2 regions of the Streptomyces sp. PsTaAH-124 genome follow, and region 1 is predicted to be linked to the other one. Evidence: riboswitches for the same ligand, from Rfam matches in the RefSeq annotation. Region 1 holds a riboswitch; the other holds the start of a gene.
The links. Region 1 has a riboswitch for cyclic di-AMP ahead of B086_RS0101295 (M23 family metallopeptidase). Riboswitches for the same ligand answer to the same signal wherever they lie in the genome.
Positions count from the first base shown of each region.

Region 2: another riboswitch for cyclic di-AMP. It lies ahead of B086_RS0110775 (M23 family metallopeptidase); the one in region 1 lies ahead of B086_RS0101295 (M23 family metallopeptidase).

Region 1 is NZ_KB892157.1:313,790-321,232, forward strand. Features, by position in the region: gene B086_RS0101275 (DUF5998 family protein) at 1-44, opposite strand, end outside; gene B086_RS0101280 (bifunctional GNAT family N-acetyltransferase/acetate--CoA ligase family protein) at 146-3,058, opposite strand; gene B086_RS0101285 (HPr family phosphocarrier protein) at 3,181-3,462, shown strand; gene B086_RS0101290 (GntR family transcriptional regulator) at 3,643-4,302, opposite strand; gene B086_RS0101295 (M23 family metallopeptidase) at 4,521-5,279, opposite strand; cyclic di-AMP (ydaO/yuaA leader) riboswitch at 5,292-5,453, opposite strand; gene B086_RS0101300 (M16 family metallopeptidase) at 5,657-7,045, opposite strand; gene B086_RS0101305 (M16 family metallopeptidase) at 7,042-7,443, opposite strand, start outside.
Region 2 is NZ_KB892163.1:241,584-249,026, reverse strand. Features, by position in the region: gene lhgO (L-2-hydroxyglutarate oxidase) at 1-319, shown strand, start outside; gene trmB (tRNA (guanosine(46)-N7)-methyltransferase TrmB) at 547-1,413, shown strand; gene B086_RS39725 (PrsW family intramembrane metalloprotease) at 1,460-2,923, shown strand; gene B086_RS0110780 (aldo/keto reductase) at 2,931-3,875, opposite strand; gene B086_RS0110775 (M23 family metallopeptidase) at 4,041-5,120, opposite strand; cyclic di-AMP (ydaO/yuaA leader) riboswitch at 5,132-5,289, opposite strand; tRNA gene B086_RS0110770 (tRNA-Met) at 5,679-5,752, opposite strand; gene B086_RS0110765 (dihydrofolate reductase family protein) at 5,799-7,001, opposite strand; gene B086_RS0110760 (mannosyltransferase family protein) at 7,154-7,443, opposite strand, start outside.

The sequences.
Region 1 (7,443 bases):
CGCAGCCCCTGGGTCGTCGTACTGGTCTTGGCCATGCCGTCCATCCTACGGGGAGGCACTGACTGCCAGGCACCGGTTCGTCGCGGGGAACGTCCGGGCGAACCGGTGGGCGGGCCGTCGGCGGGCGGTCAGTACGCCGGGAGGGTCAGTACGCCGGGAGGGTGCGCGGGCCGAGGTCGTCGCGGACGGGCGGCGGGGCCAGGCGCACGCTCGCGCCGAGGACGCTCACCCCGTGCGGGGCGACGACGACCGGCTCCAGGGTGACGGCGGCGACCTCGGGGTGGTCGTCGACGAGCCGGGAGACGCGCAGCAGCATCTCCTCCAGGGCGGGGGTGTCGACCGGCGCCGAGCCGCGCCAGCCGAACAGCAGGGGGGCGGTGCGGATGGAGCGGATCATGGAGGTGGCCTCCCGGCCGGTGACCGGGACCAGGCGGTGCGCCATGTCGTCGAGGAGCTGGGAGGGGGCTCCGGCGAGGCCGAAGGAGAGCACCGCACCGGCCGCCGGGTCGATGACCGACCGCACGACGGTGTCGACGCCCCGGGGCGCCATGGTCTGCACCACCGGCCGCACCTCCTGCGGGCTGCCGAACAGCTCGGTCAACTCCGCGTAGGAACGGCGCAGTTGCTCCTCGTCGGCGAGGTCGAGGCGGACGCCGCCCAGGTCGGCGCGGTGGCGCAGGTGCGGGGCGGTGGCCTTCAGGGCGACCGGGTAGCCGAGGGTGCGGGCGGCCTCGGCGGCGGCATCGGCGGTGGGCGCGGGGACGGCCCGGCGGACGGGGATGCCGTAGCGGGCGAGCAGCGCGCAGGTGTCCTCGGCGCCGGGCGTGAGGCCCTCCCCGCGGTCCAGGAGGCCGGTGATGAGCGCGGCGGCGCCCTTCTCGTCGATGTCCTCGTACTCCGGCACCTTGCCCGGTTCGGCCGCCTCGCGCCGCCACTGCCCGTAGCGCACCGCCTCGGCGAGCGCCCGCACGGCCCGCTCGGCGGCGGGGTAGGCGGGGATGAGGCGGGGGGCGGGTGTCTCCGGGTCTCCGGGTGTCTCCGGGCCAGGGGGTGTCTCCGGGGCAGGGGGTGTCTCCGGGCCCGGTGGGGTGCTTGTGGCCGCGGTGGCTTCCGCGTCCGGCGGGACGCCGGGGGTACCGGTGACCGCGGAGGCACCCGGGAGCGGAGGCTGCTGCGGAAGGGAGCCGCCGGGCTGGGGGCCCGTGCTGGCCGCCGCCGACAGGGCCTCGGCGAGGCCGCCCAGCTCGACGTGGACGACGAGGACCGGCTTGGCCGGGTTCGCCAGGGCGGCCGAGCGCAGCGCCCCGGCGAGGGCGGCGTCCTGCGCGGCGCCCTCCCCCACGGCCGGGATCGCGGTGACGACGACCGCGTCGCTGCTCTCGTCGGCCAGCGCCCGCGCCAGCGCGGCGCGGAAGTCCTCCGCCGAGGCGGCCGTCGTCAGGTCGTGCGGCGGCTGCGGCCGCAGCCCCTCGGCCAGGCAGCGGTCGTAGGTGAGCACGCCCAGCGACTCGGAGTTGCCGAGGATCGCCACCCGCGCTCCGGCGGGCAGCGGCTGCCGGGCCAGCAGCAGCCCGGTGTCGACCAGTTCGGTGATGGTGTCCACCCGGATCACCCCGGCCTGGCGCAGCAGCGCGGACACCGTCGCGTGCGGCAGCCGGGTCGCGCGCACGGCGTGGCCCTGCGGGGCGCCCGCGGCCTGCACCACCACCAGCGGCTTCACCGCCGCCGTGCGCCGGGCCAGCCGGGTGAACTTGCGCGGGTTGCCGATGGACTCCAGGTACATCAGCGCCACATCGGTGCCGGGGTCGTCGTACCAGTACTGGAGGACGTCGTTGCCCGAGACGTCCGCGCGGTTGCCCGCCGAGACGAAGGTGGAGACGCCGGTCACACCGGTGACCCCGCCGCCGCGCCGGTGCAGCCGGGAGAGCAGGGCGATGCCGATGGCCCCGGACTGGGTGAACATGCCGATCCGGCCGGGCCGCGGCATCTCGGGGGCGAGCGAGGCGTTGAGCCGGACGCCGGGCGCGGTGTTGATGATCCCGAAGGCGTTCGGGCCGATGATCCGCATACCGTACGCGCGTGCCTGCCGGACAAGGGACCGCTGCCGCTCGCGGCCCTCGGGCCCGCTCTCCGCGTACCCGGCGGAGATCACGACGAGCCCCTGCACCCCGTGCTCGCCGCACTCGGCGACCACCTCGGGGACCCGGTCGGCCGGTACGGCGACCACGGCGAGGTCGACCGGCTCCGCGATCTCCCGCACCGAGCGGTGGGCGGGCACCCCGTCGATCTCCGCGCGCTCCGGCTCGAAGGCGCGGTTGACGGCGTACAGCGGGCCGGTGAACCCGGCCTCGCGCAGATGGCCGAGGATGCCGCGGCCCACGCTCGCGGGGCCGCGGCCGACGCCGATCACGGCGACCGAGCCGGGCAGCAGCAGCCGCCGCACCGAGCGCCCCTCCGCGCGCTGCTCCCGCGCGCGCTGCACGGCCAGCGAGCGGTCCGTCGGCTCGATGTCGAACTCCAGTCGGACGACACCGTCCTCGAAGCTGCGCTTCTGGGTGTACCCGGCGTCGGTGAACACCTTGATCATCTTGGTGTTCGCGGGCAGCACCTCGGCGGAGAAGCGGCGGATGCCGCGCTCGCGGGCGACGGCCGCGATGTGCTCCAGCAGGGCGGAGGCGACCCCGCGCCCCTGGTGGGCGTCCTGCACCAGGAAGGCGACCTCGGCCTCGTCGCCGGGCGCCGGGCCGGGCGCTCCGGCGGGGCCGATGCGGTCGTAGCGTACGGTGGCGATGAACTCGCCGCCGACGGTGGCCGCGAGCCCCACCCGGTCCACGAAGTCATGGTGCGTGAAGCGGTGGACGTCCTTGGCGGACAGGCGCGGGTAGGGCGCGAAGAAGCGGTAGTACTTGGACTCGTCCGACACCTGCTCGTAGAAGCTGACCAGCCGGTCGGCGTCCTCGGCGGTGATGGGCCGGATCCGTGCCGTGCCCCCGTCGCGCAGCACCACGTCGGCCTCCCAGTGGGCGGGGTACGCATGCCGGTCCGACGAGGTCTGCATGGGGCCCAGCGTACGGCTCGCCCCCGGGCGGCGGCGCGAGGCGGTGTGTGGCGTACCCACACGGTGCCGCACGTATGGGAAACTGGTCTAGACAACCTGCTACACCTGAAGGGCAGCATCACATGGCTGAGCGCCGCGTCAACGTCGGCTGGGCCGAGGGTCTCCACGCCCGCCCCGCTTCCATCTTCGTCCGGGCCGCCACGGCCGCAGGGGTCCCCGTGACGATCGCCAAGGCCGACGGCAACCCCGTCAACGCGGCCTCCATGCTGGCCGTGCTCGGCCTGGGCGCGCAGGGTGGCGAGGAGGTCGTCCTCGCCTCCGACGCCGAGGGCGCGGAGGCCGCCCTGGAGCGGCTGGCCAAGCTGGTCGCCGAGGGCCTGGAAGAGCTTCCCGAGACCGTCTGAGCGGCCGGAGGGAACACACAGCGCGTCCGGGAACCGCGTCTCCCCCTGCGGGGCGGCGCGGTTTTCGTGTGTCCGCGTGAATTCCCCGTGCCGGGAGCGGAAAGGGGGACGCGGATATCGGGGCAGAATTCCTTGCCGGTCTCTTCCGGTCCTTGCCTGTCCTTTTCTACGGCACGCGTGTTAATTCCGTGCGCTCGATGTGTTGACGGAATGTTTCCGGGCACTCGCACGCTGCGCGGCGGTGATCCGCTCGGTGTGCTGGGCGGTCAGGGCGCGTGCGTGTGCGGCGTCGCCGCGTGCCACCGCGTCGACGATCGCCCCGTGTCCGGCCCAGGTCTCGGCCGGGTCGGCGGGGTCCGGCGCCCCGTACATCCAGGTGATCTTGTGCCGCAGCTGGGCCAGGGCGGCGGTCAGCGCAGGGCTGCCGCAGGACTGGGCCAGGGTCTCGTGGAACCAGGCGGCCAGGGACCGCAGCTCCTCGCCGCCCCCGCCCGCGGCCCGCTCCTGACCGAGCCTGACCAGGCCGCGCAGCACCTTCAGATGGCCCTCGGTGCGCCGCTGGGCGGCCCGCTCGGCGCCCAGCGGCTCCAGCAGCAGGCGCATCTCCAGCAGGTCGGCGCCCTCCTGCTCGGTCGGCTCGGCGACGCACGCGCCCGCGTGCCGCCGGGTCACCACGAAGCCCTCGGCCTCCAGGGTGCGCAGGGCCTCGCGCACCGGGACGCGCGAGACGCCGTAGCGGCGGGCCAGGACCTCCTCGGTGAGCCGGCTGCCGCGCTCGTGCACCCCGGCGACGATGTCGTCCCGGATCGCCGTGCACACCGACTGCGCCGGAACACGCATGTCCGACCTCCGTATCCCGTCCCGTGGCCGTGGTCGTGTCCATGGCCGTGTCCATGGCCGTGGCGCGCCCGTGGCGGACACGCCGCGGACGCGCATTCCGACGACTCTAGAACAATGCGCGGGAATTTCCGACGGCGTGACGGAATCCAGGGATATTTTTTGGACAGCCGGGATGCAGTGCGGCGGAGAAGAATACGGAGCGTGCCCGGAGCCGGAATTCAGACCTGCACGCCGTGCGTGCGGAGGTAGGCGATCGGGTCGACGTCCGAGCCGTACTCCGCGCCGGTGCGCGCCTCGAAGTGCAGATGCGGACCGGTGACGTTGCCCGTGGAGCCCGACACCGCGATCTGCTGGCCCGCGACGACCTGCTGGCCCACCGTGACGCCGATGGACGACAGATGGCCGTACTGGGTGTACATGCCGTCGGCCATCCTGATGACGACCTGGTTGCCGTACGCCCCGCCCCAGCCGGTCTCCACCACGGTGCCGACGCCGACCGCGTGGACGGGGGTTCCGGTCGCGGCGTGGAAGTCGATGCCGGTGTGCGAGCCGGAGGACCACAGCGAGCCGCCGGTCTTGTAGCCGGTGGAGACGTAGGAGCCGGCGATGGGCGGCACGAAGGTGTTGAGGCGCTTGCGCTCGGCCTCGCGGTCGGCCCGCTCCTTGGCCTCGCGCGCCTGCTCGGCGCGCTCGGCGGCCAGCTTGCGCGCGGCCTGCTCGGCCTGCTTCTGCTGGGCGGCCTCCCACTGGGCGGCGGCCTGCGCGTCGACCCGCTCGGCGACGGTGTCGCCGAGGCTGATGACCGGGGTGAGGCCGGTGTCCGCGGGGGCGGGGGTCTCGGCGGCGAGTGCCGGGGAGGCGGCGAGGGTGCCGATGACGCCGGTGGTGGTGAGGGCAGCGACACCCGCCGCGCGGGCGGTGGTGCGCTGCACCCGGCCGGGACGGCGGTGCTTCCCGGTGGCGCGCGTGAACGCCATGTGGTGGCTGGTCCTTTCCTTCCCTCTCGCCTACCGGGTTAGCTGACGGGTTCGGAGCAGGAAGGTCTCCTACGGGTGCCGTGCTCGGCGCACGGTGCCCGATTCACCCCAGGGACTGAGTGGGTCCCCGGCTCCCCTGGCTCGCGCCGTACGGGGACTCGGCGATGACTGTCCGGTGCCGCGGCTGCGGCGCACTGCCCGACGAACAGTCGGACCGACGCTAGACGGAGCCGCGTTCCGCACCCAAACAGATCCGGGATTTTGTAGCGCACGCCACAGGGCAGACAGGGCGCCTCCTGCCCAATACGGACATGCCGGGGCCCCGGTGACACTCCGGTCACCGGGGCCCCACGCGCGCGCGTGCCGCGCGATGCGTCCTACTCGGCGGCGACCACGGTCACCGGGCCGACGCCGAGCGCCTCGACCGGCTCCTTGATCTGCGCCGCGTCCCCGACGAGCACCGTCACCAGGCGGTCCACCGGGAAGGCGCTGACGACCGCGGCGGTCGCCTCCACCGTGCCGGTCTGCGCGAGCTGCTGATAGAGCGTCGCCTGGTAGTCGTCGGGCAGGTGCTGCTCGACCTGGTCGGCGAGTGTGCTCGCCACGGCGGCGGCCGTCTCGTACTTGAGCGGCGCCACCCCCACCAGGTTCTGCACGGCCACGTCCCGCTCGGCCTCGGTGAGCCCCTCGGCGGCGAGCTTGCGCAGCACCGTGAAGAGGTCGTCCAGGGCCGGTCCGGTGTTCGGCGTGTCGACCGAGCCGCTGATGGCGAGCATGGCCGCGCCGGTGCCGTCGGGCGCCGAGCGCAGCACCTGGCCGAAGGACCGCACGCCGTAGGTGTAGCCCTTCTCCTCGCGCAGGACGCGGTCCAGACGGGAGGTCAGGGTGCCGCCCAGGCAGTAGGTGCCGAGCACCTGGGCGGGCCACACGCGGTCGTGCCGGTCGGGTCCGATCCGGCCGATGAGCAGCTGGGTCTGGACGGCGCCGGGACGGTCCACGATCACCACGCGGCCGGTGTCGTCGGCGGTGACCGGCGGCACCGGACGCGGCTCGGCCGGTGAACCGGTCCAGGCGCCCAGGGTCTCGCCGAGCAGCTCGTCGAGGTCGATGCCGGTGAGGTCGCCGACGACCACGGCGGTGGCCGTGGCCGGGCGCACGTGCCGGTCGTAGAAGGCGCGGACCGCGGCGGCGTCGACGGCGGCGACGGTCTCCTCGGTGCCCTGGCGCGGGCGCGACATGCGGGCGGTGGCCGGGAACAGCTGCCGGGACAGCTCCTTGGCGGCCCGGCGGGAGGGGTTGGCCAGCTCGTGCGGGATCTCGTCGAGCCGGTTGCGCACCAGCCGCTCGACCTCGGACCCGGCGAACGCGGGCGCCCGCAGCGCGTCGGAGAGCAGCGCGAGCCCCTTGGCCAGCCGGGAGACCGGGACCTCCAGGCTGAGCCGTACGCCGGGGTGGTCGGCGTGCGCGTCCAGGGTGGCGCCCGCCCGCTCCAGCTCGGCGGCGAAGTCCTCGGCGGAGTGCTTGTCGGTGCCCTCGGAGAAGGCCCGCGCCATGATCGTGGCGACGCCGTCCAGGCCGGCCGGCTCGGCGTCCAGGGGCGCGTCGAGGAGCACCTCGACGGCGACGACCTGCTGGCCGGGGCGGTGGCAGCGCAGCACCGTGATGCCGTTGTCCAGGGTGCCGCGCCCGGGGGCCGGGAACGCCCACGGCCTGGCCTCGCCGGCCTCGGGGCGGGGGTGGAACTCCATGGTGGCCAGCTCGGTCACTTCGCCGTCTCCTCGGTGTCGTCCTGGGCGTCGGGGGTGTCGTCCTGGGCCTCGGGGGCGGTCGGCTCGTAGACGAGGACCGCGCGGTTGTCGGGGCGCAGCCGGGCCTTGGCGACCTCCTGGACCTCCTCGGGCGTCACCTCCAGGACGCGCCGGACGGCGGTGAGGGCGAGCTGCGGGTCGCCGAACAGGACGGCGAAGCGGCACAGTTCGTCGGCGCGGCCCGCGACCGTGCCGAGCCGGTCCAGCCACTCGCGCTCCAGCTGGGCCTGGGCCCGCTCCAGTTCCTCGGCGGTGGGGCCCTCCGCGGCGAAGCGGGCCAGCTCCTCGTCGATGGCGGCCTCGATGACGGGGACCTCCACGTCACCGGAGGTCTTGACGTCGAGCCAGCCCAGGGA
Region 2 (7,443 bases), on a different contig from region 1:
CGGCTCCTGGCGCATCGCCCGCAGGCACTGGCGGTACGGGGCGGGGGAGCTGCGCCGGTCGGTGTCGAAGGCGGCGTTCGCCGAGGCGGTGCGCAGGCTGCTGCCCGCCGTCGAGGAGCGGGACCTGGTGCCCGCGCCCGCCGGGGTCCGGGCCCAGGCCGTCCTGCGGGACGGGACGCTGGTGGACGACTTCCTGATCCGCGAGGGCCCGCGGACCGTGCATGTGCTGAACGCCCCGTCCCCGGCGGCCACTGCCTCCCTGCCGATCGGCCGGGAGGTGGCCCGCCGGGCCCTGGCCGCACTGGCGGCCACGGAGTGAGCGAAGCACCCCGCACCACGGCGAGGCCGACGACGAGGGCCGCCGGAGTCCCGACGGCGGGGGACGCCGTGCGAGCGCACCGCGCCGCCTCGCCCCGCGGGCCGGCCAGGGCCACGACCGCCGGGGACGCCCCGCGAGAGGGCCGAGCGGTCCTGTCGTCCTGTGTGCCGTCCGCCGGCGCCGGGCGGCCCGTCCGGCGCCGTCCGGCCCGTAAAATGGGGCGCACTGTGTCTGACTCCGTGAACACCCCCGCCTCCGCCGCCCCCACTCCCCCGCACACTCCCGGTGAGCCCGACCGGCACACCCGGGCCAAGGGCGAGCCGCGGTTCCCCGACGGTCCCCAGGCGGACCCGGCCGGGTCGCACTTCGAGCGGCGGATCCGCAGCTTCCAGCCGCGGCGCAGCCGGGTGACCACCGGGCAGGCGGACGCGTTGCAGCGGCTGTGGCCCCAGTGGGGGCTGGACATCGACGGACAGCGGGTGCTCGACCTGGCCGAGCTGTTCGGCAACAGCCGGCCGGTCGTCCTGGAGATCGGGTTCGGCATGGGCGAGGCCACCGCGCAGATGGCCGCCGCCGACCCGGACACCGACATCCTCGCCGTCGACGTGCACACCCCCGGCCAGGGCAACCTGCTGGCCCTCGCCGACCGGGGCGGACTCACCAACGTCCGGGTCGCCAACGGCGACGCGATCATCCTGCTGCGCGAGATGCTCACCCCCGACTCCCTCGACGGGCTGCGCGTCTACTTCCCCGACCCCTGGCCCAAGAAGCGGCACCACAAGCGGCGGCTGATCCAGCCGGAGTTCCTGACCCTGGCCGCCGCCCGGCTCAGGCCCGGCGCGCTCGTGCACTGCGCCACCGACTGGGAGCCGTACGCCGAGCAGATGCTCGACGTGCTGAGCGCGCACCCCGCCTTCGAGAACACCCGGCCCGGCGGCGGATACGCGCCCCGTCCCGCCTTCCGCCCGCTGACCCGGTTCGAGGGCCAGGGTCTGGACAAGGGGCACGTCGTGAACGACCTGCTCTTCCGGCGCGTACCGCACGGGTCCGGGCAGTCCGCCCAGGACCCCGCCCCGCATCCCGGCCGCGGCTGACGAGACACCGTCGCGACCGGCACCTTCCCTCGTTAGGGTCAATGACGTGGCCACCTGTCCCCCGTACCCGACGTATCCCAGCGGTCCCCCGCCGATAGCCGACGGCCGGCCGCGCCACGCGCACTGGTGGCACAGGCGGTGGGTGCGCTACGGCGCGCTCGCGGCGCTGCTCGCGCTGTCGGGGCTGGTCATCCTCGCCCTGGTCCGCCGGCAGACCGGCACCGAGGGCTTCCTGGTCGGCCTCGGCCTGGCCGTGCTGCCGGTGCCGCTGCTGACGGCCGCCTTCCGCTGGCTGGACCGGGTCGACCCCGGCCCCTGGCGGAACATGGTCTTCGCCTTCGCCTGGGGCGCCTGCGCGGCGGCGCTCATCGCGATCGTCGCCAACAGCTTCGCCACCAAGTGGATCGCCACCGCGACCGCCGACCCGGCCGGCGCGGACACCCTGGGCGCGACGGTGATAGCCCCGATCGTGGAGGAGTCCGCGAAGGCCGCCGCCATCCTGCTGATCTTCCTCTTCCGGCGACGCGACTTCACCGGTGTCGTCGACGGCGTGGTCATCGCCGGGACCACCGCCACCGGCTTCGCCTTCACCGAGAACATCCTGTATCTGGGGACCGCCTTCGGCACCGACCAGACCAGCGGCTACCAGGGCATCGCCTCCGTCACCGCGGCGACCTTCTTCGTGCGCGTGATCATGTCCCCGTTCGCGCACCCGCTGTTCACCGTCTGCACCGGCATCGGGTTCGGCGTCGCCGCCCTGGCCGGGCAGCGCCAGCGCGCGCGGCGGCTCCTGGTGCCGCCCGCCGGACTGCTGCTCGCCATGGGCATGCACGCCTTCTGGAACGGCTCGTCCACCTTCGGCGAGTACGGCTTCTTCGCGGTCTACGGCGGCTTCATGGTGCCCGCGTTCGGGCTGCTCACCTGGCTGGTCGTGTGGACCCGGCAGCGCGAGCTGCGCACCGTCCGCGAGGAGCTGCCCGCCTACGCGGCCGCCGGGTGGCTGACCCCCGCGGAACCGTTCGCCCTCGGCTCCCTGCGCGCCCGGCGGCTGGCCCGCGAATACGCGGCCCGGCACCTGGGCAAGCCCGCCGCCCGCACCGTCGCCCAGTACGAGGCGTACGCGACCTCGCTGGCGTTCCTGCGCCGCCGGGGACGCCTGGGCCGGGCGGGCGCCGACTTCACCCTGCGCGAGCGGGAGCTGCTGCACGAGCTGTGGCGGCGGCACGAGACCGCCCAGCCCGCCCTGGACCACGCGGCCCGCATGACCGCACCGCCGGTGCGCGTCGTCCCCGCCCCCTGGCCCGCGTACGGCCTGTACGGCTACGGCCCCGGGCCGGGGTACGGGCAGGGACAGGGACACGGTCAGATACCGGCGCAGATGCCGGCGTACGGCTACGGCTACGGACACGGACACAGCGGGTACGGCGTCGCCGCCGGACAGCCCGCGCACGGACAGCCCGCGTACGGGCAGCCCCCTCACGGACAGCCCCCGTACCGCGCCCAGCCGTGAGGCCGGGTCAGGCCGAGGCGCTGGTCAGCTTCGCGGTCTCCTCGTCGGTCAGCCGCAGCTCCGCCACGCCCAGCAGGGCCGGAAGCTGCTCCACGGTGCGCGCCGAGGCGATCGGGGCGACGACCGTGGGCTGCGCCGCGAGCCAGGCGAGGGCGACCGTGGCCGTCTCGGCGCCGCGGGCGCGGGCGACCTCGTCGAGCGCGGCCAGGACCTTCTGCCCGCGCTCGGTCTCCAGGTGCTTGGCCGCGCCCTGCGCGCGCGGGCTGTCGACCGTCGTGCCGGGCCGGTACTTGCCCGTCAGGAAGCCCGCCGCCAGCGCGTAGTACGGCACCGCCGCCAGGCCCGCCCGCTCGGCGAGGTCCCGCAGAGCGCCCTCGTAGGTGTCCCGGGAGACCAGGTTGTAGTGCGGCTGGAGCGCGACGTAGCAGGCCAGACCCTCGCGTTCGGAGAAGTCCAGGGACTCCTTCAGGCGCTCGGCGGAGATGTTGGAGGCGGCGATGTACCGCACCTTGCCCGCCCGCACCAGTTCGTCCAGGGCGCCGATGATCTCCTCGACGGGCACCTCGGGCCGGTCGAAGTGCGTGTAGTACAGGTCGATGTGGTCGGTGCCCAGCCGCTTGAGGGAGGCGTCGGCCGCGGCCTTGATATTGGCGGCGGACAGGCCCTGGAAGTCGGGGTGCTGGCTGACCTTGGTGGCGACGACGACGTCGGAGCGGTTGCCGCGCTCCTTGATCCACTTGCCGATGATCGTCTCGGACTCGCCGCCCCGGTGGCCCTCCACCCAGGCCGAGTAGGAGTCGGCGGTGTCCAGGAAGTTGCCGCCGGCCGCCGTGTAGGCGTCCAGGACGGCGAAGGACCGCTCCTGGTCGGCGGTCCAGCCGAAGACGTTGCCGCCGAGGGCGAGCGGGAAGACCTCGAGGTCGGACGAGCCCAGCTTGTGCAGAGAAGTCATGTGATCCATCAACGCCCCCGGCGGAGCAGCCCATTCCGCGCCCCGCCGGTCCCGGGCGCAAAGCTTGCGCAAACCACCCGGACGGCTGGCGACGCGCCCGCAGCCATGCCCCCCCCCCGGCCCGGGGGATCAAGGGATCGGGGGATCAGGCGGACGGACAGGGCATCAGGGGGTGAGGCCCTTGGCCTGGAGCCAGGCCATCGGGTCGATGCCGGACGCCTGACCGCCCGGGTGGACCTCCAGGTGCAGATGCGGACCGGTGACGTTGCCGGTGGCGCCGACCCGGCCGATGACCTCGCCGGTGGCGACCTTCTGCCCGGCGCTCACGCTGATCGACGACTGGTGGCAGAACCACAGCTCGGTGCCGTCGTCCAGGGTGAGGATCGTGCGGTAGCCGTAGGCACCCGCCCAGCCGGCCTCGGTGACGGTGCCGCTGTGGATCGCCTTGATCAGGGTGCCGGTGGGCGCGGCGAAGTCGAGGCCGGTGTGGTGCCCGGAGGACCACATGGAGCCGGCCTGGCCGAAGGTGGAGGTGATCGTGTACGAGGAGGTCGGCAGCGTGTACTGCTTGGCCAGCTCCGCCAGCCGCGCCGCCTCGGCCTTCTTCCGGGCCTCCTCCTCCGCCTTCTTCTTCTCGGCGGCGGCCTTGGCCTCGGCCTCCTGCTTCGCCTCGGCGGCGGCCTCGTCCGCCTGCCGGGCGGCGCGCTGGACGGCGGCCTGCTCGGTGGCGGCCTCGGCCCTGGCCGCGACCTGGGCCTGCTGCTGCTCGGCCTGGGCCATGATCCGGTTGCGCAGCGCCTCGCCCGCGCCGGACGCGGCACGGGGAGCGGCCGTCGTCCCGGCCGGTGCGGCGGTGACGTCGCTGAGCGCGGTGGCGGAGCCCTCGTGGCGCTCCTTGGCGGAGCCGCCGTCGAAGAGGGAGCCCACGGAGGCGGGCAGCGCGTGCAGGTCCGGCACGTCGGGCAGCGAGATCGCGACCGGCGGCTTGCCGGTGTTGGCGCTGGCCATGCCGCCCGCGCCGACGGCCGCTATGACGCCCACGCCGAGCACGGTGGAGCTGCGGGCCAGCCCGCCGCCGCGCTGCTTGGCGACGCGGTGCCGGCCGCGCACGGGGCGGAGGGAGTCCTCGGTGGGGTTCCACTCCTCCACGGGGCCCTCGTCGGGGGTCCGGCCGCCGTAGCCGAAGGAATCGGTGCGCTGGCTCGGCATGAACGGGGCTTCTGGGGCAGGCCGGTTGGACGCCACGCGGGCGTGCTCCTTTCCTTCCGTCTCGCCTACCGGGTTAGCTGACGGGTTCGGAGCGGGAAGGTCTCCTACGCGCGTCAACCGGCCGTACACATACGGCGGATGATGCCCGATTCACCCCAAATTGGTGGTTCCCCGGTTCCCTTGCGGGATTCGGCGCGCGCGCACGGAGCCGCCTCTGATGACGGCTGGGACGACCGCGCTGCGTTATCGAACGTTAATAGACCCGGGCCTCCGATTCCAAGCCGCCCGCCTTGATCATTAAACCTTTTTGGCCAAGACGTACACCCCAGAGATGACGAAACCAGGGCGAGTTGACTGAACTTCAGGCCATTTCCGGCGCGCGACGACGGCGCGGACGCCCACGAGAGAAGTGATGGTGTGTCAGTTGTTATGCGGACGGGCACGGGCCGGTCACGCGAGGTGACATCGGCCAAGGGGCGACCGGGAGCCGGAATAGCGCAGAAGACCGCAGCAGAGAACCACGGAAGACCGCCGGAAGCCCGGAAAACACTCAGGGCCGGAATCCGTTTCCGGATTCCGGCCCTGAGTCTTCAGTAGCGGGGACAGGATTTGAACCTGCGACCTCTGGGTTATGAGCCCAGCGAGCTACCGAGCTGCTCCACCCCGCGTCGTTGAGATAACTGTACCTCACCTGCGGGGTGGATTGCACACGCGTTACGGCAGGTGCCGGTTCGGCTCCTTGGCCAGGGCCTCGAACTCCGGCAGCACCACGACGTCCGCGCCCTCTGCCGCCAGCACCCCGGAGCCGTCGGCGGACTCCACGAAGGTGTCCGGCTCCCGCCACGCCGTGACGACCCGCCGCACCCCCGCGTCCAGAATCAGCCGGGCGCACGGCCGCGGCCGGGAGGCGCGTCGGGCGCACGGTTCCAGGCTGCTGTACACCGTGGCCCCGGGCAGCCGCGGGTCCACCGGGTCGACCTTGGCGAGCGCGGCCTCCTCCGCGTGCACCACCGGGTCACCGGCCTCCCGCGAGTGGCCCCGGGCCAGCTCGGTGCCGTCCGCCGCGACCACCACCGCGCCCACGCTGAACGCCGTGCGCGAGGGCGGGCACTGCGCGGCCAGCTCGCAGGCGATCCGCAGCCAGTGCCGGTCGGCGGGCACGGCGCCGGTCCCGGTGCCGGGGGCCGTGGGCTCGTAGCGCATGAGGACGACGTCCCCGAGGGCCCGGGTCTCCAGCAGCCGCAGCCGTCCGGCCTGGTACGCGCCCGGCCCGAACAGGCGCGGCGCCGCCGGGTCCCCCACGATCAGCGGCGCGACCACGAGCTGGAGCTCGTCGGCGAGCTGCTGCCTCAGCAACTGGGTGTGCACCGTGCCGCCGCCCTCGACCATGAGCCGGCGCACCCCGCGCACGTCGTGCAGATGCTCCAGCAGGCGCCGCCAGTCGAGCGCCGCGCCCAGCGGGACTACGGAGACGGAGGCGGCGCCGGTGGCGGGGACGGGGGCGGTGGCGGGGGACGCGGCATCGGGATCCTCGGATCCGGGGGCCGTACCGACGCCCGCGCGGCGCAGCCGTTCGGCGCCCTCGTCGGTCGTGTAGACGGCCTTCTCGCCGCCCGTGTGCCAGAAGCGCGCCCGCGGGTCCAGCTCGCCGGTGGCGGTGACCGTGACCTTCAGCGGATGCTCCGCCCGGCCGGCGGCGACCCGGGCCGCGCGGCGCTCGGGCGCGTTGACCAGCAGGCGGGGGTTGTCGGCGCGCAGGGTGCCGGCGCCGACGAGGATGGCGTCGGAGGCGGCCCGCACCGCGTCGACCCGGTCGAAGTCGGCGGCGCCGGACAGCAGCAGGCGGTCGGGACCGGTGTCGTCCAGGCAGCCGTCCAGGGAGACGGCGGCGGACAGCAGGACATGGGGCAGGGGCATCGGGGCGCACTCTTTCTCGGAGGCGGACGGACTCGGAGGCGTGGGGGCGCTCGGTTTCTACCCGTCCATCCTCGCGGCCCCGTCCGGAACCTCACCGTCCGCCCCTGGGTCCGGGCGCGTACGTCCCCCGGCGGGGCACCGGCCCGGTGGCGTCACCCGGTCCAGTGTCCCGAGGTGAACGTCACCGCGAGCACCGCCGTCAGCGGCGCGACCACCCCGACGTACGCGTCCTTCACCCAGCGCCGCCGCAGGCTCCAGTGGGCCAGGCCGGTCCACAGCGGCCACCAGATCAGGGTGGCGCGGGGCACGGAGAGGTACCAGTAGGACGTGCCCAGGGCCCACAGGTTGAGGGCGATGAACACGGCCTCCGGCCAGCGGCGGCGGACCAGCAGCACGGCGAGCAGCAGCACCCCGACCGCCATGGCCGCCAGCTCCAGCTGGA